Cupriavidus metallidurans CH34: one gene and its partner. The protein of the gene in region 1 interacts with the protein of each later gene in a pairwise test. Links are inferred from orthologs where the notes say so. Each region holds a gene or a part of one and is shown in the gene's direction. Other genes may lie near its edges.

Region 1 (11,250 bases):
TCGAGCCCAGGCAGCAGCAGCCATACGACGGCAACGGCTGCTCGGCGCACGGGTTGGTGGCCTCGATCGTCTCGCAGTAATAGAGATTGTTGTCGGCGTTGATGCGCGACAGGAACAGGATGCCAGGCTCTGCGTGGTCATAGGTGGCCTGCATGACCTGGTCCCACAGCCGACGGGCCGGCACACGCCGATACACCCACTGGCCGTCGTCGCGGCGATAGGCGCCCGCCGCGATACCGTCCGCGCCAGGCTCGGCCTCGTGGATCAGTTCGATTTCCCCATCAGCCGCCACCGCTTGCATGAACTCGTCGGTGACGCCAATCGAGATATTGAAGTTGGTCAGGTCGCCACGGTCCTTGGCGTGGATAAAGCTCTCGATATCGGGGTGGTCGCAGCGCAGCACGCCCATCTGCGCGCCGCGCCGTGCGCCGGCCGATTCCACGGTGGCACACGATGCATCGAACACCTTCATGAACGACACCGGCCCCGATGCGCGCGAGTGCGTGGCACGCACCAGCGCGCCACCCGGCCTGATCGAGGAAAAGTCATAGCCGACACCGCCGCCGCGCCGCATCGTCTCCGCAGCCTGGGCCACGGCGGTATAGATGCTCGGCTTACCGCCACGCACCTGGGAAACCGAGTCGCCCACAGGCTGGACGAAGCAGTTGATCAGCGTAGCTTGAATGCCTGTGCCAGCCGCCGAGTTGATACGCCCGGCCGGCACGAAGCCGCCTTCCAGCGCCCAAAGAAAGCGCGAGGCCCAGGCCTCGCGTTTGTCGGCAGGTTCCACCTCCGCGAGCGCGCGCGCCACACGGCGACGCACATCGTCAATGGTCTGCTCCTCGCCCTTGGCGTATTTTTCCTGGAGTACTTCGATGGAGATGTCTTGCGGCGCAAGCGCGCCGCGGAGGATCTGGTCGTTTGCGTTCATGTCCCCAGCCTGTCAGTTGAGAGCTTTCCGGCCCGAATTTGCCGTCCGCCATGCTGCCAGCATGGCAGGACGCCAACCCCGCTTCAGATCAAACAACCAGCCAAAGTCCTTGGCAAGAATACAAAATTGGAAAGCCTCTCAAGGTTGCGTTACAATGCCGGTCGGACGGGCCTCCTCGCATGGCGGCGCGGTCAACCTGGTCAGGTCGGGAACGAAGCAGCCACAGCCGTTTTCCACCAGTGCCGAGGGTCAGGCTCGTCCCCCTAATTCCCCTTTCTGCTTTTATCTCCCGGCAATTCCCTGATTAATCTCTGGCGCCCGCCCGTTTTCGCGCGCCAGAAACATCCTATTGTGCGCCTGTTTTGCGAATCGGGCACAGGCCGGGTGCGCTCAGAACAATGACCCCTGCTGCGTCGTGGCGATAGGTACCGCCTGTGACGCCGAGGCACGCAGAAGCTCCACATCGATCCATTCTCCGGCCGCCGTGGCCACGCCAGCCTCGATCCGCTTGCCCGGAAACATCGGCGCCACCGCCGCTGCGTAGCGCAAGAGCTGCGTGCGATAGCCCGCATGTTCCTGCGGCAACAGCCTGAGCTTGTAGTCGATGATGACGACCCGCTCGTCGAATTCCACCAGCCGGTCGATTCGCAGCAACCGCCCGCGGCCGTCATAAAGCTCCACCTCATTGCGTGCCGACACGGCATCCACCGGGAACATCAGTTCGCGCAGTGCCGGGGCCTCAAGCATTGCGCGCAGGTCCGCGACGGCCGCCTCGGCCTGCTGCCGCCAGCGCTCACGCGCGTTCGGCGCACCCGCGCCAGTCAGCGGGAACCAGCGCAAGACCGTTTCCACGTCGGGCAAGCTGCCATGCGCATCGGGATAGCGCGAGACACGTTCGAGCAGCGCGTGCACCAGTTCGCCATGTGCAGCGGCATCGGCATCGAACACGATGCCCTCGGCCTCGTCGTCCGCATCGTCGATCGGCAAGCGGTCGTCAGCCGCATCGCGATAGCGCAGCCGGAAATCGGTATAGCGGATGCGCTCGCTGGCGGCGGTCAGGGTATCGACTGCCGCGACGTCGGTCTCGGGATAAGCCGTGATCTCGTCACCGACACCCGCCGCAGCCAGACGCACGTACCAGCTTCCGGCGATCTCCGCCCCTGGCGCATCTTCCTTCTCCGCCTTGCTCGCGCGCCCCTTGATGCCGCTAACCAGCAGGCCTTGCTGCGCGCGCGTCATCGCCACGTAGAGCAGATTCCAGTTTTCGCGATCGGCCAGCGCCGCTTCGGCGTCGAACAGCGGCGCGCGAGCCATGCCGCGCTCGTCACGCTTGCCGTAGGCGGAAAAATGCCGTGGCACCGCCGATGTCGGCGGCCAGTCGACCAGAATGCCACCACGATCCGCCGCCGGATCGCTGTGATTCGCATCGAGCAGAATCACGAACGGCGCCTCGAGGCCCTTTGCCGCGTGCACCGTCAGAATATGAACGGCATCGAGCTGATTGTCTGCGGCGTCGTCTGACTCCGCCTCGGTATCCTCGACACCTTCGCCCATGCCGCCCTCATCGGGGCTTTCATCCTCGTCACCACGCCGAATTTCCTGCAGCTCATCGATGAACTTGGGCAGGCTCGGATAGCGTCCGCCATCAAGGTCGAGCGACAGCTTCAGGAAGGCATCGAGATTGGCCAGCACCTGTTCGCGAATGGCGGCAGGCGCGGCTTCGGCATAACGGCGACGCACCTCTCCCTGGTGATAGATCTGGTCGACCAGATCATGCACGGGCTTGTGCGGCGCGAGCGCCAGCCAGCCGCGCAAGCGCGCGACACCCGTTCGCAGCGAATCGGAAACGCGCTCGGGCAGTCCCAGCGCCTCGATGCGTGCCCACCATCCACCTTCGCCCTCCATCATGGCCAGCAGCACCAGATCGTCGTCAGTCGCGCCCACGAGCGGGCTCTTGAGAACATGCGCGAGGTCGAGATCCGATTCCGGTGTCATCAGGAACGCCAGGAGCGCTGAGAGATCGAGTGCTTCCAGCGTCGTCAGCAAGCCGCCACGGCGCGGGCTCAGGCACGGGATGCCGGCCTCGCGCATCGCTCGTTCGTAATCAGCCAGAAAGGTCTTGCGTCGCACCAGCAGATGCATGTCGCGCCAGCCCGCCGGGCGAGTGCCATCGCCTTCCCTCACGGGCACCTGGTCGCGCAGATAGTGCAGCCAGGCTGCCACGCGGCGACCTTCCTCGTAACGCAGGGAGTCGCCTTTCTGCGTGCGTGGCTGGGTCAGCGTATCGCGATGGCCATCGCCCTCGGATGCTTCGTCATCCTCTGCTTCCTCTGGCTCGACGAGCGGCAGCAGCCAGACCGGTCCGGCCGGACCGCCGAGCGCCGTGGTTTGCGTTTCGTAGAGCGGATAGCGCCCTTCCGCGCGTGCGTGATCGAACACGGCGTTGACCCAGTCGAGCACCTCGGGGCGATTGCGGCGCGTGCGGTTGGTACGCAGCACGGTGGCGCCGAATCCGTCCTGAAGCATGACCCGCGCGGCATCGAACAGGCGCGCGTCCGCGCGACGGAAACGGTAGATCGACTGTTTGGGATCGCCAACCAGAAACACGGTGGGCTTCTCTCCCAGCCCCTGATAGCCGGCCAGCCAGCCCTGCAGGATGCGCCATTGGAGCGGGTTCGTGTCCTGGAACTCGTCAAGCAGCAGGTGACGATATCGCGCGTCGAGACGCACCTGCAGGTACGTGGCGGTTTCCTCGTCGGCCATCAGCTTCGCCGCCAGCCATTCGAGGTCCGCGAAGTCCATCGCACGCTGGTCGCCCTTGTGGCGCTGATAACGTTCGAGCAGTGCATCGCCCAGACGGTACAGCGCCAGGTTGATCGCGAGCACCATGGCCTCGCAGCGGCGCGCCGCGATCTCGTCCAGTCGTGCGCAGTGCTCTGCGTGCTGATCCAGCAATTCGTCAACGGCACCTTCGCTACCGCACACCTTGGCCAATGCCGTGGTACGACGCAGCGAGCGCGGCTTGCCCGCATCGGTGAAAAACGCGGCACGCAGCAACTGGAATGCGTTGGCGGCGGCCTCGCCCGGCGCGGCGCCCGCGTCGCGCCATGCGCGGATCGCGCGCAGTCCGTCGATGATCTTCGACGCGTGCCCCTGCTCGGTCTTCCCGCCACGACCGAGCAGCAGTGCCATCTGCGCGCATTCCTCGAGCCAGTCGTCGTCGCAGAGCGCGTCCACCAAAATGTCGGAGGTGGCATCGTCACCAAGATCCTGCGCCAGCTTCGTGGCGGGATCGCCCGACTCCTTGAACGCAAACCACTCGTTGCGTGCGTGGAACATCCGATCAAGCAGACCCCGTGCCTGGAAGTCACCGATCGCATCGACCAGCGCTTCATAGGCTTCGCGCAGATCAGCGTATTGCGGCTGCGCCAGCGCGCGCCAGAACGGCGCCCAGGCCTCGCGCTTCATGCGCAAGGCATCCTCGCGGAGCGACGCGCCGGGCACGATGCCCGACGACAGCGGCGCCCCGCGCAACAACGTGCCGAACCAGCCGTGGAACGTGTCGATCGCCATGCGGCCCGGTGACGCCAGCACTTGTGCATGTAGCGTCCGCGCGCGGGGCAATGCCGCGCGCGCGGCGTCTGGAGACAGCCCGCGCATTTCCAGCTGCGTCAACACCGCCTCATCAGTTCCGCCGGCAAGCTGCGACAGCACTTCGAGCAGGCGCTCGCGCATTTCCTCGGCGGCCTTGCGCGTAAAGGTGATAGCCAGGATCTCATGCGGCGCGGCGCCGGCCAGCAGCAGACGGACCAGACGCGCCACCAGCAGCCACGTCTTGCCGCTGCCCGCGCAGGCCTCCACCACCACGGAGCGGCCGGGGTCGCAGGCGGCGCGCGTAAAATCGGCCTCGCCCACGGATTGGCCATCGCGCAAATAGGCGTGAACTTCGGTCATGACTGCAGATCCGGCAACGCGGTGGACTCCCAGAAGCCCTTGCGGCACAGGCCGCGGGCATCGCAATAAGTACAGGCGGCGGCATCGCCGATCGCGGGCAGCTTCGCGCCTTGCCGCAAACGCACGACGTCATGCCGCAACTGGCGCTCGAGCCAAGTCACCGCCGCCTGAAATTCCGGCAGATCGACTTCCCGCTGGGCACCGGGCGAACTATCGCGGCCGCCCTGCTTCACACCTTCCAGCGCCACCCAGCTTCCCGCCACGGCATCGGCCCGAAGCAGACCGTAGAACGCCAACTGGCAGTCTTCCTCGGCATCACCGGCCTTGCGCCGCAGGCGGCTGGCTGGCTGGGTCTTGTAATCGAGCACCGCATGTGCGCCATCCGGTCCCTTGTCGAGCCGGTCGATCCGGCCGGCCAGCCGCAGCGGTACGCCATCGGGCATCGCCACATCCACGCCGGCATCGAATTCGCCACCGCGCCAGTGCCAGCCCGCTTCCTCACGCTCAGCCTGCCATGCCACGTACGACGGCAGGACTTCCATCCAGCGGCGGTAATAGCTGATGGCATTGCCGTCCTCGGCAATCTGCTTGCCGAACGAGGTATCCGAGATTTCCCGCAGACGCGCCAGACGCCGGTCGCTGTCACGCTCGCCAGAGGCATGGATCTCCTCGTGGTATTGCAGCAGCACGCGATGCAGCAGGTTGCCGATATCGCGCTTCTCGAGGTCGTCGCTGAGCGTGTCGAGCCCGGAAAGGCCCAGCATCCGGCTGGCGAAGAACTGATAGGGGCAACGGCGCAACGTGTTGTACGCCTGCGCGCTCCAGCGCTCTGGCACGCGCTCGGGCGCCACCGGCGCAGGCATTCCGGCGGGCTGCGCGAAGGTATCGTGCAGAGCGGGCGTGGCGCTGGCTTCGATCGGCGTGCCCGCTCGCGCGCAACATGCGGATAACCGCTCGATCCAGCCGGAGACATGATGCGGCTCGCCCCGGCTGCCGATGCGTTGCCACGTCAGCACGACGTCGCTGTTGTTGAGCAGCACTTCGGCCAGATCCCGGGCCTGCTGGGCAAAGCGGGCCTCGCGGTCTTCGAGCCCAAGCTCGCGTCGCATCTGGTTCGAGAAGAACATCAACTCAGCCGCGCTGGACGGCAACTGCGCGTCATCGCAGCCGACTACCACCACGCCGTCGAACCGTCGCATCCGGGCGCCGTTGAGCGGCAGGATCGTGATGCGCGACTGGCTCTGCGCCGAGGGCTCCTTGTAAGCCACCGATTCGAGCAATGCCGACAGCATCGCACGAAACTCCTGTTGGTTCAGCGTGGCGTGGCTGCCGGTCTCGTCGTCGGGCAAGTCGCCCAGCTTCGCCAGCGCATCCAGCAGTTGCCGCCCGGCATCGTCGGCAGCCAGCGCGACACGCATATCGAGCGTGTCAAGCATGGCGTCGAGGCGGCCCAGCCAGACATGGAGCGGCTGTTGCGCGAGGCCCCGTGGCCACTGCGCGGCCTCGTCGGCCAGCGTGGCAATCAGCGTGCGAGCCGCAGCGCGAATCTGCAGTTCGGCATCGCTGGCCTCCATCGTCTCCGCGTCGACCAGCGCGCCTGCCGCTCGCTCACGCTCTGCAAACAGATGCGCCAGTCTGGCCCAGCCTCCGGTAACTACAGCGCGACGGATGCGGCGCTCCATCAGCGCGATCGCCGCGCCGCGATGCTCGAATGCAGGCAGGCAAAACGGGCTCTTGAGCAGGTCGAGCAGTGCCGCGCTATCGCCATCGCGCGCCAGCACGTCAAACCAGCGCATCAGCGCGGCGGCTGCGCGCGTGGTCGACAACTTCCAGCCGGTTTCATCGCGGACAGGCGCTCCGGCACGCGCCAGCAACGCGCGGGCGCGGCGGGCCACCACGCGGTCGTGGGCCACGAGCGCCACATGCCTGCGGCCTTCGTTGAGCCATTGCACGAGCTGGTCCGCTGCTGCGGCGGCTTCATCCTCGAAGCGCGCGCTGCCGATAACGCGGACACGCGGACGTTCGGCCGGCAATTCGGCCGACAACGCAGCGGGCAAGGCCGGCGGTGCCGCGAACGGTTCGCTGTCGGCACTACTGTCCCCGTCGCGCCGGGCCTCGGGCCACAGCGCAAGCAGCGTCCGATACCAGTCGGACTCTCCCCCCGCTTCCGATGCGCCGGTCCAGTCGTAGCCGACCTCGAGCGTCGGCACGAGTTCGCCGGCCTGCTCGAGGAATCTGGCTTCAACCGGTTCCGGCGATGTCGGGCCAATCCAGACCACCGGCCCTGCAACCTGCTGCGCCATGCGCTGTAGCGCCCGGCGTCGTGCCGGAAGCGGGTCGTCCGGCCCCGACAGCATTTGCCAGAAGGCAAGCACGATCTGCGCCTCCTGCCCGAGAAAGCGCTCGGACAGGTGCGCATAAGTACGTTGCAGCGCGCCTTGCAGGAGCGCCGCCCGCTCGTCGCTATCGTCGCCCTCGAGATCATCGTCTCCGCGGATCGCCGCGTCCTCCAGCCAGCGCGCACTCAGTTCGTCACTGATCGATAGCAGCGTCTGCGCCAGTCCCCATGCCGCCCCCTCTGTCTGGGCGCCAAAGGCGGTCCGCAGCCAATCCTGTGAGCGAATCGCCTGTTGCACCGCCAATAGGCGCGCGGCATGGCCACGCGTGGGTGTCGGGTCGGCAGCAAGATCGGGGGGAAGGTCCAGCAGCCAGTGCCCGAGCGTCAGCACACGCGGTAGCAAACGGGGCTGCCCGGCGGCGCGCGCAGCGGCATCCAGCGCCTGGCGCACGCCAGGAATCTGCGCGGCCGTCGGCACGACGATATGCGCGCCAGTGGCAGCCGGGCCGCAGTGATCCAGGAAATACCAAGTCGCCGTGGCAGCCTGATCGAGAAAGGACGGCCCGGGAGGAAACGAGAGTCGGGTCATGGATAACGGGGACGGAGTCGAGGCCGAAGGCAACCCGTGACCCTCGGAACAGACATCTTGATTAGTTGTCGTCGCCTGCGCTGCCGCCCTCCAGACGGGCGCGCAGTTCGCGCGCCGTCTCCAGCAGGCCTTCATAGCCCGAGCGGGCGTGCTCGGGCAAATCGGGGTCGCCGATCAGCGTGCCGAGCGTTTCCATCACACTGTAGACCAGCCCCTTGGCGGCGCCGGTGGCGATGCTCTCGGACTCGACGGCGCTGCTGAGATGCTGCAGCGCATCGCTCAGGTGGTCCGCCTGGCTTTCATCGGACGGAGTGGGCTTGCGGGAGTCTGGCGTCATGATCAATAGCGTTGTGAATCGGTTTGTGCGTCACATGCGCACGATTCCATTCTACTCGCGTGTCACGTCTGTCTGAATGGATTACGCGTGGATTGCGCGGATACGCGAAGTGCATTCTAGATCATGCCGACGAGCAGGCCTCGCATGGCGCCTCCGCGAAGGCGCGGCAGATTAACTCAAATAAGGGATGCCAATAGCGGGAAACTCTTGCGGCGATTGACACTATCATCGGCAAAACGATTCACAACACGGCACAATATCCACTGTTGCCGCCCCCGGCTAAATCCCGATTCTGGCGAGGACTTGATTTTCGCCAAGCTGGTAACATATCGGCATCAGCGGCGCATACTGCCGCGCGCCGCCGCGCTGCGAGTCCGCGCAATGTCGTGTAAGGTAGCGGATCGCGCCGACAGCCGTTGTCCGCCTTCAACATAAACTGAGCGATACCTGAGGTTCCCCGCCATGAGCGAACAAATCAAATATGTGAGCGACGCTTCGTTCGATGCCGACGTGCTCAAGTCCGACAAGCCCGTGCTGCTCGACTTCTGGGCCGAATGGTGCGGTCCTTGCAAGATGATCGCCCCGATCCTGGACGAAGTCGCGAAGGACTACGGCGACAAGGTGCAGGTCGCCAAAATCAACGTGGATGAAAACCAGCAAGTGCCGGCCAAGTTCGGCATTCGCGGCATCCCGACGCTGATCCTGTTCAAGAACGGCCAAGTGGCCGCGCAGAAGGTTGGCGCGCTGTCGAAGTCGCAGCTGACCGCGTTCCTGGACAGCCAGCTGTAATCTGTACCCGCCCGGGGCCGAACGGCTCCGGGAATGCACTACCCGGTCATGCGTGCGTCAGCTCTGGCGCACCGGCCGGATTGTGCTATGATGCCACCCAACAACTTCCCCGAGCGTTCGCTCATTCTTTTCCCCCTTCTCCTTGTTCTTGCCCGTCCGGGCACTTCTGTACCCCTCGTCTATGCACCTGACAGAACTCAAATCGCTTCACGTGTCTGCGCTTCTCGAAATGGCGGCAACGCTCGAGATCGACAATGCACAGCGGATGCGCAAACAGGAACTGATGTTTGCGATCCTCAAGAAGCGCGCCAAGATGGGCGAAACCATCTACGGAGACGGCACGCTGGAAGTTCTGCCCGATGGCTTCGGTTTCCTGCGCTCGCCGGAAACTTCCTACTTGGCCAGCACGGACGACATCTACATCAGCCCTTCGCAGATCCGCCGTTTCAACCTGCACACCGGTGACTCGATCGAAGGCGAAGTGCGTACGCCGAAGGACGGCGAGCGCTATTTCGCGCTGGTGAAGGTGGACAAGGTCAACGGGCAGCCTCCCGAAGCGGTGAAGAACCGCATCATGTTCGAGAACCTGACGCCGCTGCATCCGAACCGGCCGCTCACGCTCGAACGCGATATCCGCGCCGAGGAAAACATCACCGGCCGCATCGTCGACATCATCGCGCCGATCGGCCGCGGCCAGCGCGCGCTGCTGGTGGCATCGCCGAAGTCCGGCAAGACCGTGATGCTGCAGCACATCGCCCACGCGATTGCGAACAACCATCCGGAAGCCGACCTGTTCGTGCTGCTAATCGATGAGCGCCCGGAAGAAGTGACCGAAATGCAGCGCTCGGTGCGCGGCGAAGTGGTGGCGTCGACGTTCGACGAACCTGCGATCCGTCACGTGCAGGTGGCCGAAATGGTCATCGAGAAAGCCAAGCGGCTGGTGGAACTGAAGCGCGACGTGGTGATCCTGCTGGACTCGATCACGCGTCTGGCCCGCGCCTACAACACCGTGGTGCCGGCATCGGGCAAGGTACTGACCGGTGGTGTGGATGCCAACGCGCTGCAGCGTCCGAAGCGTTTCTTCGGCGCCGCGCGTAACCTGGAGGAAGGCGGTTCGCTGACCATTATCGCCACGGCGCTGATCGAAACCGGCAGCCGCATGGACGACGTGATCTACGAAGAGTTCAAGGGCACCGGCAACATGGAAGTGCACCTCGAGCGCCGCCTGGCCGAGAAGCGCGTCTACCCAGCCATCAACCTGAACAAGTCGGGCACACGCCGCGAGGAACTGCTGATCAAGCCGGACATCCTCCAGAAGATCTGGATCCTGCGCAAGTTCATCTCCGACATGGACGAAGTGCAGGCGATGGAATTCATCCTGGACAAGATGAAGCCGACGAAGAACAACGCGGAATTCTTCGACCTGATGCGCCGCGGCGGCTGATGCCACGCTGGTAGTCCATCCTGATAAAAAGGCGTACCCTTGGGTGCGCCTTTTTTCTTTCGCCCCCCCCCTCGCGAGAACCATGCTCGGAAAGCTGACCAGTTTCCTGCGCGCCCGCTCGAAAGCGCGCAAGCTCGCCCATTACGCGATTCCCGACGATCTCTGGGCGCAAACCGTGGCTGCCCTGCCCTTCGTGCAGCGCTACGACGAAGCTGACCTGACCGCATTGCGCGAGCTGGCCACACTGTTCATCGCCAACAAGGAATACTCGACCGCGCACGACATGGAGCTGACCGATGAAATGGTGGTCAGCGTGGCGGCGCAGGCTTGCGTGCCCATCCTCAAGCTCGGCATCGAGTGGTATCGCGGCTGGCACGGCATCGTGCTCTACCCGGGCGAGTTCGTGATCCGCAAGACCATCCAGGAGGACGTCGGCTTCGAGGACATCGGTCTCGTACATGGCGTCGAGGAAGAGGCCAGTGGCGAGGCATGGGAACACGGCCCGGTGATCCTGTCATGGCCGGATGTGGCCTCGCCCGGCGCCGGGCTGGACGCCCACCACGGCGAACACGAACTACCGGTAGACACGTACAACGTCGTCATCCACGAATTCGCCCACAAGCTCGACATGCTCAATGGCGAGGCCGACGGTGTGCCGCCGTTCTCGCGCGTTCTACACCCGGGTGTCGACGCCGAGCAGTGGGCGGAGACCTTCCTGAGCGAATACGATACGTTCGCAGAAGCCTGTGACGCCTTGCCCGACCATATCTGGGACGACCCCGATCGACTCCCTCCCCGCCTGCAGGTGATCGATCCGTATGGCTGCGAGGCGCCGAGCGAGTTCTTTGCAGTGGCGTCCGAAGCATTT
Region 2 (11,441 bases), 1.3 Mb from region 1 along the record:
AGACACTCGTAAGCGCTTGCATCACCACATCCATGCAGCCTGTTACACGAAACAGGCCGATGGCAACGAGGATGGCCACCAGGTAGGGAATGATCTGCACCGCCACGCCGAACCCTTCCTTGGCGCCATCGATAAACGCATCGTAGACATTGATGCGGCGCAGGGCTCCAACGACCAGGAAGAGGGTGATCAGGGAAAGGATAAATCCACTGCCGGCCAGGGCAGTGAGCTTGCTGACTTGATCTGGCGGAGCATGTCGCAACCAGAAGAACAGGACGCCAAGCAGGCCCCCGATGAGGCCAAACGTGACCAGTACGGCGGGTTTGAGCAGGTTGAGCCGCTGGACCCACGCTACGGCCAGCAATCCAGCCAGGCAAGACACCGCCGTGGCCAGCAGTGTCGGCAGAAAAATATCCGCAGCATTGAAGCCAACCAATCCCTGTTTCACAGCCATCGCCTGTCGGATGGCGATCACCGATGTCGGAATCAGCGTCAGCCCCGCCGTGTTCAGCACAATGAACATGATTTGCGCATTGGTGGCGGTGCTGGGCTGGCGATTCAGCGACTGGAGCTCACGCATCGCATTGAGCCCGAGTGGCGTGGCGGCGTTATCGAGCCCCAGCATGTTGGCGGAGATATTCATCATCATCGCGCCTTGCGCCGGATGGCCCTGCGGCACGCCGGGGAAGAAGTGGCGCAATAGTGGATTCACCAGTCGGGCGAACATATCCACGGCGCCGGCGCGCTCGCCGACGCGCATGATGCCGATCCACAGGCTCATCACTCCGGCCAACCCAAGTGAAATCTCGAAGGCAGTGCGCGCGCTGTCGAACAGGCTGGCCAGCATGGCTGGAAACACCGCGGTGTCGCCACCAATCAACCGCACACATGCGGCGACAAAAGAAACGAGAAAGAATCCGAGCCAGACGAGGTTCAGTGCCATCGGCGAGAAAAGTGGCGGTAAGAAGGCTTCGCCGTTCCACCGACGAAGCTTCGCATCATAGCCCGAGGCCGATCACACTCAGGCGATATCGGCGCCGCGCTTAGCCAGCAGGTCTCGCAGGATCGACCGGTGGCAATGGGCCTCGTTCTCGCAATAGCAGCCGAGTGAGAAATTGGTCCGATGGGATAGCGCCGCCAGCAGATCCAAGGTGCGACTCGCGTCTGGTTCGGCCATCTGCGACCGGAAATGTCTGTCGAATGCGCGCCAAGCCTTGTCGTCTGTCGCTGCTTGCGCTTCCGCGACTAGATCGGCGGAGGGTGAAAGTACCGGGTACCACACATCGTAATAGTCCCTGCTGGCGAACTCCGCCTTGGGGACACCTCGCGGTGGCCGTCTCACGGTACCGATGCGCAGGCCTTCATCCGCTGCGCGGGGTGTGCCAAGCCTGACGATACGAATGCTCATCTAGTTGTCTCCACTTTCGCCGGAATTCCGTATCGGGGAATCCGGCGGCTGAATCCATGGTGTCACATGCCTCTATATATATGACGCATTTGCCGTTGAGCCGATGATTTTGGCGATAGCCAGTCAGGCTTTGGAAGAGCCTTTTTAGATATTTTCAGAAAGTGCTTGCCAACCCCGTGGGTGTCCCGTACTATTCGCCCCCTCGCAACACGAAACGCGCTGCAAACGCAGCAGCGACAAGGGTTGCGGGGCGGCAGTGGGTTGGGGTTGCGAGGGAATGCAGCGCTGACCGGCAGAAAAAAGTTCTGCAAAAACTGTTGACGAAACGCTGAATGCTCTGCATAATCTCGTTTCTCCGCTGCAACGAAATGACGGCAACGTCAGCGAGGCAGCGACAGCGAACCGGCAAAGCCGGGCGCTGAGGTTCTTTAACAATCAAACAACCGATAAGTGTGGGCGCTTGATGGCGAACGCCACGGTGACTTCGGTCGCTGTGATGCTTCAAAAGTTATCAGTGCTCGCACAGTAAAACATGTTGGTTGGGTTCTTCGGAGCCTGGCCAGTCAGTTTTCTGAGAGTGAGCGACCGCTCGAAAGAGCGAGGTGCTTCGGCACCACACAGAGATTGAACTGAAGAGTTTGATCCTGGCTCAGATTGAACGCTGGCGGCATGCCTTACACATGCAAGTCGAACGGCAGCGCGGACTTCGGTCTGGCGGCGAGTGGCGAACGGGTGAGTAATACATCGGAACGTACCCTGTTGTGGGGGATAACTAGTCGAAAGATTAGCTAATACCGCATACGACCTGAGGGTGAAAGTGGGGGACCGCAAGGCCTCACGCAGCAGGAGCGGCCGATGTCTGATTAGCTAGTTGGTGGGGTAAAGGCCCACCAAGGCGACGATCAGTAGCTGGTCTGAGAGGACGATCAGCCACACTGGGACTGAGACACGGCCCAGACTCCTACGGGAGGCAGCAGTGGGGAATTTTGGACAATGGGGGCAACCCTGATCCAGCAATGCCGCGTGTGTGAAGAAGGCCTTCGGGTTGTAAAGCACTTTTGTCCGGAAAGAAATCGCGCTGGTTAATACCTGGCGTGGATGACGGTACCGGAAGAATAAGCACCGGCTAACTACGTGCCAGCAGCCGCGGTAATACGTAGGGTGCGAGCGTTAATCGGAATTACTGGGCGTAAAGCGTGCGCAGGCGGTTTTGTAAGACAGGCGTGAAATCCCCGGGCTTAACCTGGGAATTGCGCTTGTGACTGCAAGGCTAGAGTGCGTCAGAGGGGGGTAGAATTCCACGTGTAGCAGTGAAATGCGTAGAGATGTGGAGGAATACCGATGGCGAAGGCAGCCCCCTGGGACGTGACTGACGCTCATGCACGAAAGCGTGGGGAGCAAACAGGATTAGATACCCTGGTAGTCCACGCCCTAAACGATGTCAACTAGTTGTTGGGGATTCATTTTCTCAGTAACGTAGCTAACGCGTGAAGTTGACCGCCTGGGGAGTACGGTCGCAAGATTAAAACTCAAAGGAATTGACGGGGACCCGCACAAGCGGTGGATGATGTGGATTAATTCGATGCAACGCGAAAAACCTTACCTACCCTTGACATGCCACTAACGAAGCAGAGATGCATTAGGTGCCCGAAAGGGAAAGTGGACACAGGTGCTGCATGGCTGTCGTCAGCTCGTGTCGTGAGATGTTGGGTTAAGTCCCGCAACGAGCGCAACCCTTGTCTCTAGTTGCTACGCAAGAGCACTCTAGAGAGACTGCCGGTGACAAACCGGAGGAAGGTGGGGATGACGTCAAGTCCTCATGGCCCTTATGGGTAGGGCTTCACACGTCATACAATGGTGCGTACAGAGGGTTGCCAACCCGCGAGGGGGAGCTAATCCCAGAAAACGCATCGTAGTCCGGATCGTAGTCTGCAACTCGACTACGTGAAGCTGGAATCGCTAGTAATCGCGGATCAGCATGCCGCGGTGAATACGTTCCCGGGTCTTGTACACACCGCCCGTCACACCATGGGAGTGGGTTTTGCCAGAAGTAGTTAGCCTAACCGCAAGGAGGGCGATTACCACGGCAGGGTTCATGACTGGGGTGAAGTCGTAACAAGGTAGCCGTATCGGAAGGTGCGGCTGGATCACCTCCTTTCTAGAGGCTTGTGTTCACAAGTCAAGCGTTCACACTTATCGGTTTGTTTGCTGTTACAGCCAAGGGTCTGTAGCTCAGGTGGTTAGAGCACCGTCTTGATAAGGCGGGGGTCGTAGGTTCAAGTCCTACCAGACCCACCAAGTTATCGCGCGGGGGATTAGCTCAGCTGGGAGAGCACCTGCTTTGCAAGCAGGGGGTCGTCGGTTCGATCCCGTCATCCTCCACCAGTACCTTGGGGTTGTAGTCAAAGACAAGAATTCAGGCGAGGCGCCTGAGTGTTTGTCTTTGGCTGTTGCCAACAGGCGTTAAGCCTGGCTGTTCTTTAACAATATGGGATGTAGTAAAGGTGTCGCGAGCGTTGATGAGACGCTGTAGTACAAACGCGATACCGGGTTGTGATTGTATCAACCAAAAAGTATTTAAAGTGATCGAAAGATGACTTGGAATACGGCACAAACGCGAGAACTCAGACCTATGACGGTCGTGTCCGAGAGACACACTCGTTATAGGGTCAAGCGAACAAGTGCATGTGGTGGATGCCTTGGCGATTACAGGCGATGAAGGACGCGGTAGCCTGCGAAAAGCTTCGGGGAGCTGGCAAACGAGCTTTGATCCGGAGATGTCCGAATGGGGAAACCCGGCCCGAATGGGTCATCCCTGACTGAATACATAGGTCAGGGAAGCGAACGCGGCGAACTGAAACATCTAAGTAGCTGCAGGAACAGAAATCAACCGAGATTCCCAAAGTAGTGGCGAACGAAATGGGAAGAGCCTTGTACTCTTTAGCAGCATTGTTAGCAGAACGGGATGGAAAGCCCGGCCATAGCAGGTGATAGCCCTGTATGCGAAAACAGCGTTGTGGAACTAGGTGTACGACAAGTAGGGCGGGACACGTGAAATCCTGTCTGAAGATGGGGGGACCATCCTCCAAGGCTAAATACTCGTAATCGACCGATAGTGAACCAGTACCGTGAGGGAAAGGCGAAAAGAACCCCGGGAGGGGAGTGAAATAGATCCTGAAACCGCATGCATACAAACAGTCGGAGCCTGGAAACGGGTGACGGCGTACCTTTTGTATAATGGGTCAGCGACTTACATTCAGTGGCAAGCTTAACCGATTAGGGAAGGCGTAGCGAAAGCGAGTCCGAATAGGGCGTTGAGTCGCTGGGTGTAGACCCGAAACCAGATGATCTATCCATGGCCAGGTTGAAGGTGCGGTAACACGTACTGGAGGACCGAACCCACTAACGTTGAAAAGTTAGGGGATGAGCTGTGGATAGGGGTGAAAGGCTAAACAAATCTGGAAATAGCTGGTTCTCTCCGAAAACTATTTAGGTAGTGCCTCGTGTCTCACCTTCGGGGGTAGAGCACTGTCATGGTTGGGGGGTCTATTGCTGATTACCCCGCCATAGCAAACTCCGAATACCGAAGAGTGCAATCACGGGAGACAGACATCGGGTGCTAACGTCCGGTGTCAAGAGGGAAACAACCCAGACCGCCAGCTAAGGTCCCAAAGATTGGCTAAGTGGGAAACGAAGTGGGAAGGCTAAAACAGTCAGGAGGTTGGCTTAGAAGCAGCCACCCTTTAAAGAAAGCGTAATAGCTCACTGATCGAGTCGTCCTGCGCGGAAGATGTAACGGGGCTAAGCCAGTCACCGAAGCTGCGGACGCACGCAAGTGCGTGGTAGGAGAGCGTTCTGTAAGCCTGTGAAGGTGTCTTGTAAAGGATGCTGGAGGTATCAGAAGTGCGAATGCTGACATGAGTAGCGATAAAGGGGGTGAAAGGCCCCCTCGCCGTAAGCCCAAGGTTTCCTACGCAACGTTCATCGGCGTAGGGTGAGTCGGCCCCTAAGGCGAGGCAGAGATGCGTAGCTGATGGGAAGCAGGTTAATATTCCTGCACCGTCGTATGATGCGATGGGGGGACGGATCGCGGAAGGTTGTCCGGGTGTTGGAAGTCCCGGTCCCTGCATTGGAGAAGGCGCTTAGGCAAATCCGGGCGCGGAATTCAAGGATGTGGGGCGAGCGGCCTAGTGCTGCGAAGCAATTGGAAGTGGTTCCAAGAAAAGCCTCTAAGCTTCAGTCATACGAGACCGTACCGCAAACCGACACAGGTGGGCGAGATGAGTATTCTAAGGCGCTTGAGAGAACTCGGGAGAAGGAACTCGGCAAATTGGTACCGTAACTTCGGGATAAGGTACGCCCTTGTAGCTTGACTGGCCTGCGCCAGGAGGGTGAAGGGGTTGCAATAAAATGGTGGCTGCGACTGTTTAATAAAAACACAGCACTCTGCAAACACGAAAGTGGACGTATAGGGTGTGACGCCTGCCCGGTGCCGGAAGATTAAATGATGGGGTGCAAGCTCTTGATTGAAGTCCCGGTAAACGGCGGCCGTAACTATAACGGTCCTAAGGTAGCGAAATTCCTTGTCGGGTAAGTTCCGACCTGCACGAATGGCGTAACGATGGCCACACTGTCTCCTCCCGAGACTCAGCGAAGTTGAAGTGTTTGTGATGATGCAATCTCCCCGCGGCTAGACGGAAAGACCCCATGAACCTTTACTGTAGCTTTGCATTGGACTTTGAACCGATCTGTGTAGGATAGGTGGGAGGCTTTGAAGCGTGGACGCTAGTTCACGTGGAGCCGTCCTTGAAATACCACCCTGGTTTGTTTGAGGTTCTAACCTTGGCCCGTGAATCCGGGTCGGGGACAGTGCATGGTAGGCAGTTTGACTGGGGCGGTCTCCTCCCAAAGTGTAACGGAGGAGTTCGAAGGTACGCTTGGTACGGTCGGACATCGTACCTAAAGTGCAATGGCAAAAGCGTGCTTAACTGCGAGACCGACAAGTCGAGCAGGTGCGAAAGCAGGACATAGTGATCCGGTGGTTCTGAATGGAAGGGCCATCGCTCAACGGATAAAAGGTACTCTGGGGATAACAGGCTGATACCGCCCAAGAGTTCATATCGACGGCGGTGTTTGGCACCTCGATGTCGGCTCATCTCATCCTGGGGCTGTAGCCGGTCCCAAGGGTATGGCTGTTCGCCATTTAAAGAGGTACGTGAGCTGGGTTTAAAACGTCGTGAGACAGTTTGGTCCCTATCTGCCGTGGGCGTTGGAATCTTGACGGGGGCTGCTCCTAGTACGAGAGGACCGGAGTGGACGTACCGCTGGTGTACCTGTTGTCTCGCCAGAGGCATCGCAGGGTAGCTATGTACGGAAGAGATAACCGCTGAAAGCATCTAAGCGGGAAACTCGCCTGAAGATGAGGATTCCCTGGAGGCTTGACCTCCTTGAAGGGTCGTTCGAGACCAGGACGTTGATAGGCTGGGTGTGGAAGCGCAGTAATGCGTTAAGCTAACCAGTACTAATTGCCCGTAAGGCTTGATCCTATAACCAGTGTGTTTTACCTGGTGAGTGCGCCTTGTGCCCAGGTGTGCAACACAACCCAATCTTTACTACACCCAGATTCGCCGCGCTGACCTTGGGTCAGCCCGGCAACCCCTCATGCCTGGTGACCATAGCAAGTTGGAACCACTCCTTCCCATCCCGAACAGGACCGTGAAACGACTTCGCGCCGATGATAGTGCGGACTACCCGTGTGAAAGTAGGTCATCGCCAGGCTCTTATACCCAAAACCCCCAGCCCCATAAGCTGGGGGTTTTGCTTTGGCCGGCGCGGTTTGTTTGCGCGGTGTTCAAACTCTGAAATCAGGCTTTAGCAACCCAAATCCGGCTGCTGAAGCGGCTCTCGGAGACCCCTATAGGGTGAGAGCGTCGATTTCAGATCGATGATTCTGGTTCCTCTGGAGCCGCCTCGAGCGGATATTCAGTGGGCCTCCTGGCAATCCGCAAAGTCGCTGACCGCAATGGAAAGTGCTTGACAGCCAAGGTAGGTTGCACCATAATCACAAGTTCTCTGCGGAGAGGTGCCCGAGTGGCTAAAGGGGGCAGACTGTAAATCTGTTGGCTTACGCCTACGCTGGTTCGAATCCAGCCCTCTCCACCAGAATGCAAGGCAGCAACCAGGCGAAAGCCGGTGAAGCAGGAAGTAACCGGGCGGGTGTAGCTCAATGGTAGAGCAGAAGCCTTCCAAGCTTACGACGAGGGTTCGATTCCCTTCACCCGCTCCAGCCTACCGGTTGCCGCCAGAGAAGTAAGTCAAGTTTCGCCCATGTGGCTCAGTGGTAGAGCACTCCCTTGGTAAGGGAGAGGTCGGCAGTTCGATCCTGCCCATGGGCACCATCAATCCCGCACTGGCAATTGCTACCGAGACAGGAGTCGCGAAATGGCAAAGGAAAAGTTCGAGCGGACCAAGCCGCACGTGAACGTAGGTACGATTGGTCACGTTGACCACGGCAAGACGACGCTGACGGCAGCGATTGCCACGGTGCTGGCAGCCAAGTTCGGTGGCGCAGCCAAGAAGTACGACGAAATCGACGCAGCGCCGGAAGAGAAGGCACGCGGCATCACGATCAACACCGCGCACGTGGAATACGAGACGGCCAACCGTCACTACGCCCACGTTGACTGCCCGGGCCACGCTGACTATGTGAAGAACATGATCACGGGCGCTGCGCAGATGGACGGCGCGATTCTGGTGTGCTCGGCCGCTGACGGCCCGATGCCGCAGACGCGTGAGCACATCCTGCTGGCCCGTCAGGTTGGCGTGCCGTACATCATCGTGTTCCTGAACAAGTGCGACATGGTGGACGACGCCGAGCTGCTCGAGCTGGTGGAAATGGAAGTGCGCGAGCTGCTGTCGAAGTACGAATTCCCGGGCGACGACACGCCGATCATCAAGGGTTCGGCCAAGCTGGCGCTGGAAGGCGACAAGGGCGAACTGGGTGAAGTGGCGATCATGAACCTGGCCGACGCGCTGGACACGTACATCCCGACGCCGGAGCGCGCTGTGGACGGTACGTTCCTGATGCCGGTGGAAGACGTGTTCTCGATCTCGGGCCGCGGTACCGTGGTGACCGGTCGTATCGAGCGTGGCGTGATCAAGGTCGGTGAAGAAATCGAAATCGTGGGTATCCGCCCGACGGTGAAGACGACTTGCACGGGCGTGGAAATGTTCCGCAAGCTGCTGGATCAAGGCCAGGCTGGTGACAACGTTGGTCTGCTGCTGCGCGGCACGAAGCGCGAAGACGTGGAGCGTGGTCAAGTTCTGTGCAAGCCGGGCTCGATCAAGCCGCACACGCACTTCACGGGTGAGGTGTACATTCTGTCGAAGGACGAAGGTGGTCGTCACACGCCGTTCTTCAACAACTACCGCCCGCAGTTCTATTTCCGTACGACCGACGTGACCGGCTCGATCGAGCTGCCGCAGGACAAGGAAATGGTGATGCCGGGTGACAACGTGTCGATCACTGTCAAGCTGATCGCCCCGATCGCCATGGAAGAAGGTCTGCGCTTCGCTATCCGCGAAGGTGGCCGTACCGTCGGCGCCGGCGTTGTGGCAAAGATCCTCGACTAAGTATTAGTCGAACTGGCGAACGCGGCATCAACCGGCCGCGTTCGTTTGCCAGAGGGGTTGGCAATGCCGACCCAAAGTTGTTCTAGGGGTATAGCTCAACTGGCAGAGCGTCGGTCTCCAAAACCGAAGGTTGGGGGTTCGATTCCCTCTGCCCCTGCCAAATCAATCAGCCGCGTCGCGAGGGGTAATCGTGACGCGGCTTAGTCTCGTTTGCGAAACATGGCCAATCCCAATGTCGAAACCGTAGGCGCCTCGAGCGGCAAGTGGCTGCTCGGCGTGGCGGTGCTCCTGGTGGTTGCCGGGGTCATCGGCTTCTACGCGCTCGCGCAGCAGCCCTCGTATGTACGAGGTGCCGCGCTCTTCGCCGGTATCGCAGCTGGCGTGGTTGTCGCGCTGCTGTCGGCGCCGGGCAAGGACTTCGTGGGATTCGCTCGTGAATCGTATCGGGAAGTTCGCAAGGTCGTCTGGCCGACGCGCAAGGAAGCCGGTCAGATGACCGGCCTTGTGTTCGTCTTCGTCGTCATCATGGCGCTGTTCCTGTGGTCGGCTGACAAGCTCATCGAGTGGGTGATTTTCTCCCTCGTGCTGGGCTGGAAATAAGAGGTAGCACATGACGGATAACGCTCAGCAGGAAACCACGGCCGCGGAATCGCCTTCGTCGAAGAAGCGCTGGTATGTGGTGCATGCCTACTCCGGTATGGAGAAGAGTGTGCAGCGCGCGCTGCAGGAGCGCATCGAGCGCGCCGAGATGCAGGACAAGTTTGGCCGCATCCTGGTGCCTTCGGAAGAAGTCGTCGAGATCAAGGGCGGCCACAAATCTGTGACCGAGCGTCGTTTCTTCCCTGGCTATGTGCTGGTGGAAATGGAAATGACCGACGAGACCTGGCACCTGGTGAAGAACACCAGCAAGGTGACTGGCTTCGTGGGCGGTGCGCGTAATCGCCCGAGCCCGATTTCCCAGCGGGAAGTCGACAAGATCATGACCCAGATGCAGGAAGGGGTCGAGAAGCCGCGTCCCAAGACGCTGTTTGAAGTGGGCGAAATGGTGCGAGTCAAGGACGGCCCGTTCACCGACTTCAACGGCAACGTCGAGGAAGTGAACTACGAAAAGTCGCGCCTGCGCGTGACGGTCACGATCTTCGGACGCGCAACGCCGGTCGAACTCGAGTTCGGTCAGGTCGAGAAGGTTTAAGCATTTTTGGCTGCTGGCGTCGTAAGACAGGCAGCAGCCAGGATAGGGTGCCCGCAAGGTGTGCCCAAGAGGAGCGTGAGGTTGTGCCGATTGGCATGGCGATAGCGCGTTACGACTCAACAGGATCTGATTCCAAAGGAACGGATCCGGATTGGAGTAAAGATGGCCAAGAAGATTATTGGCTTTATCAAGCTGCAAATCCCGGCTGGTAAGGCAAATCCCTCCCCGCCCGTTGGTCCCGCACTGGGTCAGCGTGGTCTGAACATCATGGAGTTCTGCAAGGCGTTCAACGCGCAGACTCAGGGCATGGAGCCTGGTCTGCCGGTGCCGGTGGTGATTACCGCCTTCGCTGACAAGAGCTTCACCTTCGTGATGAAGTCGCCGCCGGCGACCGTGCTGATCAAGAAGGCAGCAGGCATCACCAAGGGTTCGCCGAAGCCCCATACCGACAAGGTTGGCAAGATCACCCGCGCCCAGGCTGAAGAAATCGCCAAGGCCAAGAACGCTGACCTCACCGCTGCTGACCTCGACGCCGCCGTGCGTACGATCGCTGGTTCGGCCCGTTCGATGGGCATCACCGTGGAGGGTCTGTAAATGGCTAAGGTTTCCAAGCGCGTCGCCGCCAACAAGGCGAAGATCGAGCGTACCAAGTTCTACCCGATCGACGAGGCCCTGAGCCTGGTCAAGAGCTGCGCTTCGGCAAAGTTCGACGAGTCGATCGACGTGGCCGTGCAACTGGGCATCGACGCCAAGAAGTCGGACCAGGTCGTGCGTGGTTCCGTGGTGCTGCCGGCTGGTACCGGTAAGTCGGTTCGCGTTGCCGTGTTCGCCCAGGGTGAAAAGGCTGAAGCCGCCAAGGCCGCCGGTGCTGACGTGGTCGGCATGGAAGACCTGGCCGAGCAAGTCAAGGCCGGTAACCTGGACTTCGACATCGTGATCGCTTCGCCGGACACGATGCGTATCGTTGGTACGCTGGGTCAGATCCTCGGCCCGCGTGGCCTGATGCCGAACCCGAAGGTTGGCACCGTGACGCCGGACGTAGCCCAGGCTGTGAAGAACGCCAAGGCTGGTCAGGTTCAGTTCCGTGTCGATAAGGCCGGTATCATCCACGCCACCATCGGTCGTCGCTCGTTCGAAGACACCGCGCTGAAGAGCAACCTGAGCGCCCTGCTGGACGCACTGGTCAAGGCTAAGCCGGCTACGAGCAAG

What was found.
Region 2: the proteins of rho (region 1) and nusG interact in binary tests that used the Escherichia coli proteins (3 or more experiments, as listed by UniProt). The link is inferred for Cupriavidus metallidurans CH34 from one-to-one orthologs.

The regions. Positions count from the first base shown.
Region 1 is NC_007973.1:2,314,130-2,325,379, forward strand. The notes cover bases 8,442-11,250. They hold rho (transcription termination factor Rho), read left to right. Parts: upstream 8,442-9,119; coding sequence 9,120-10,382; downstream 10,383-11,250. Other genes in these bases: trxA (thioredoxin TrxA), read left to right, coding at 8,612-8,938; RMET_RS10695 (M90 family metallopeptidase), read left to right, coding at 10,465-11,250. In the rest of the region: RMET_RS10665 (adenosylcobalamin-dependent ribonucleoside-diphosphate reductase), read right to left, coding at 1-931; RMET_RS10670 (UvrD-helicase domain-containing protein), read right to left, coding at 1,322-4,885; RMET_RS10675 (PD-(D/E)XK nuclease family protein), read right to left, coding at 4,882-7,812; RMET_RS10680 (hypothetical protein), read right to left, coding at 7,874-8,149. UniProt on the Escherichia coli protein: Facilitates transcription termination by a mechanism that involves Rho binding to the nascent RNA, activation of Rho's RNA-dependent ATPase activity, and release of the mRNA from the DNA template.
Region 2 is NC_007973.1:3,608,551-3,619,991, reverse strand. Bases 8,442-11,441 are described here. They hold nusG (transcription termination/antitermination protein NusG), read left to right. Parts: upstream 8,442-9,650; coding sequence 9,651-10,232; downstream 10,233-11,441. Other genes in these bases: rplA (50S ribosomal protein L1), read left to right, coding at 10,827-11,441; rplK (50S ribosomal protein L11), read left to right, coding at 10,395-10,826; secE (preprotein translocase subunit SecE), read left to right, coding at 9,260-9,640; tuf (elongation factor Tu), read left to right, coding at 8,442-9,040. Outside these bases: RMET_RS16810 (nucleoside recognition domain-containing protein), read right to left, coding at 1-943; RMET_RS16805 (DUF488 domain-containing protein), read right to left, coding at 1,022-1,408; more of tuf, read left to right, coding at 7,850-8,441. UniProt on the Escherichia coli protein: Part of the processive rRNA transcription and antitermination complex (rrnTAC). The complex forms an RNA-chaperone ring around the RNA exit tunnel of RNA polymerase (RNAP).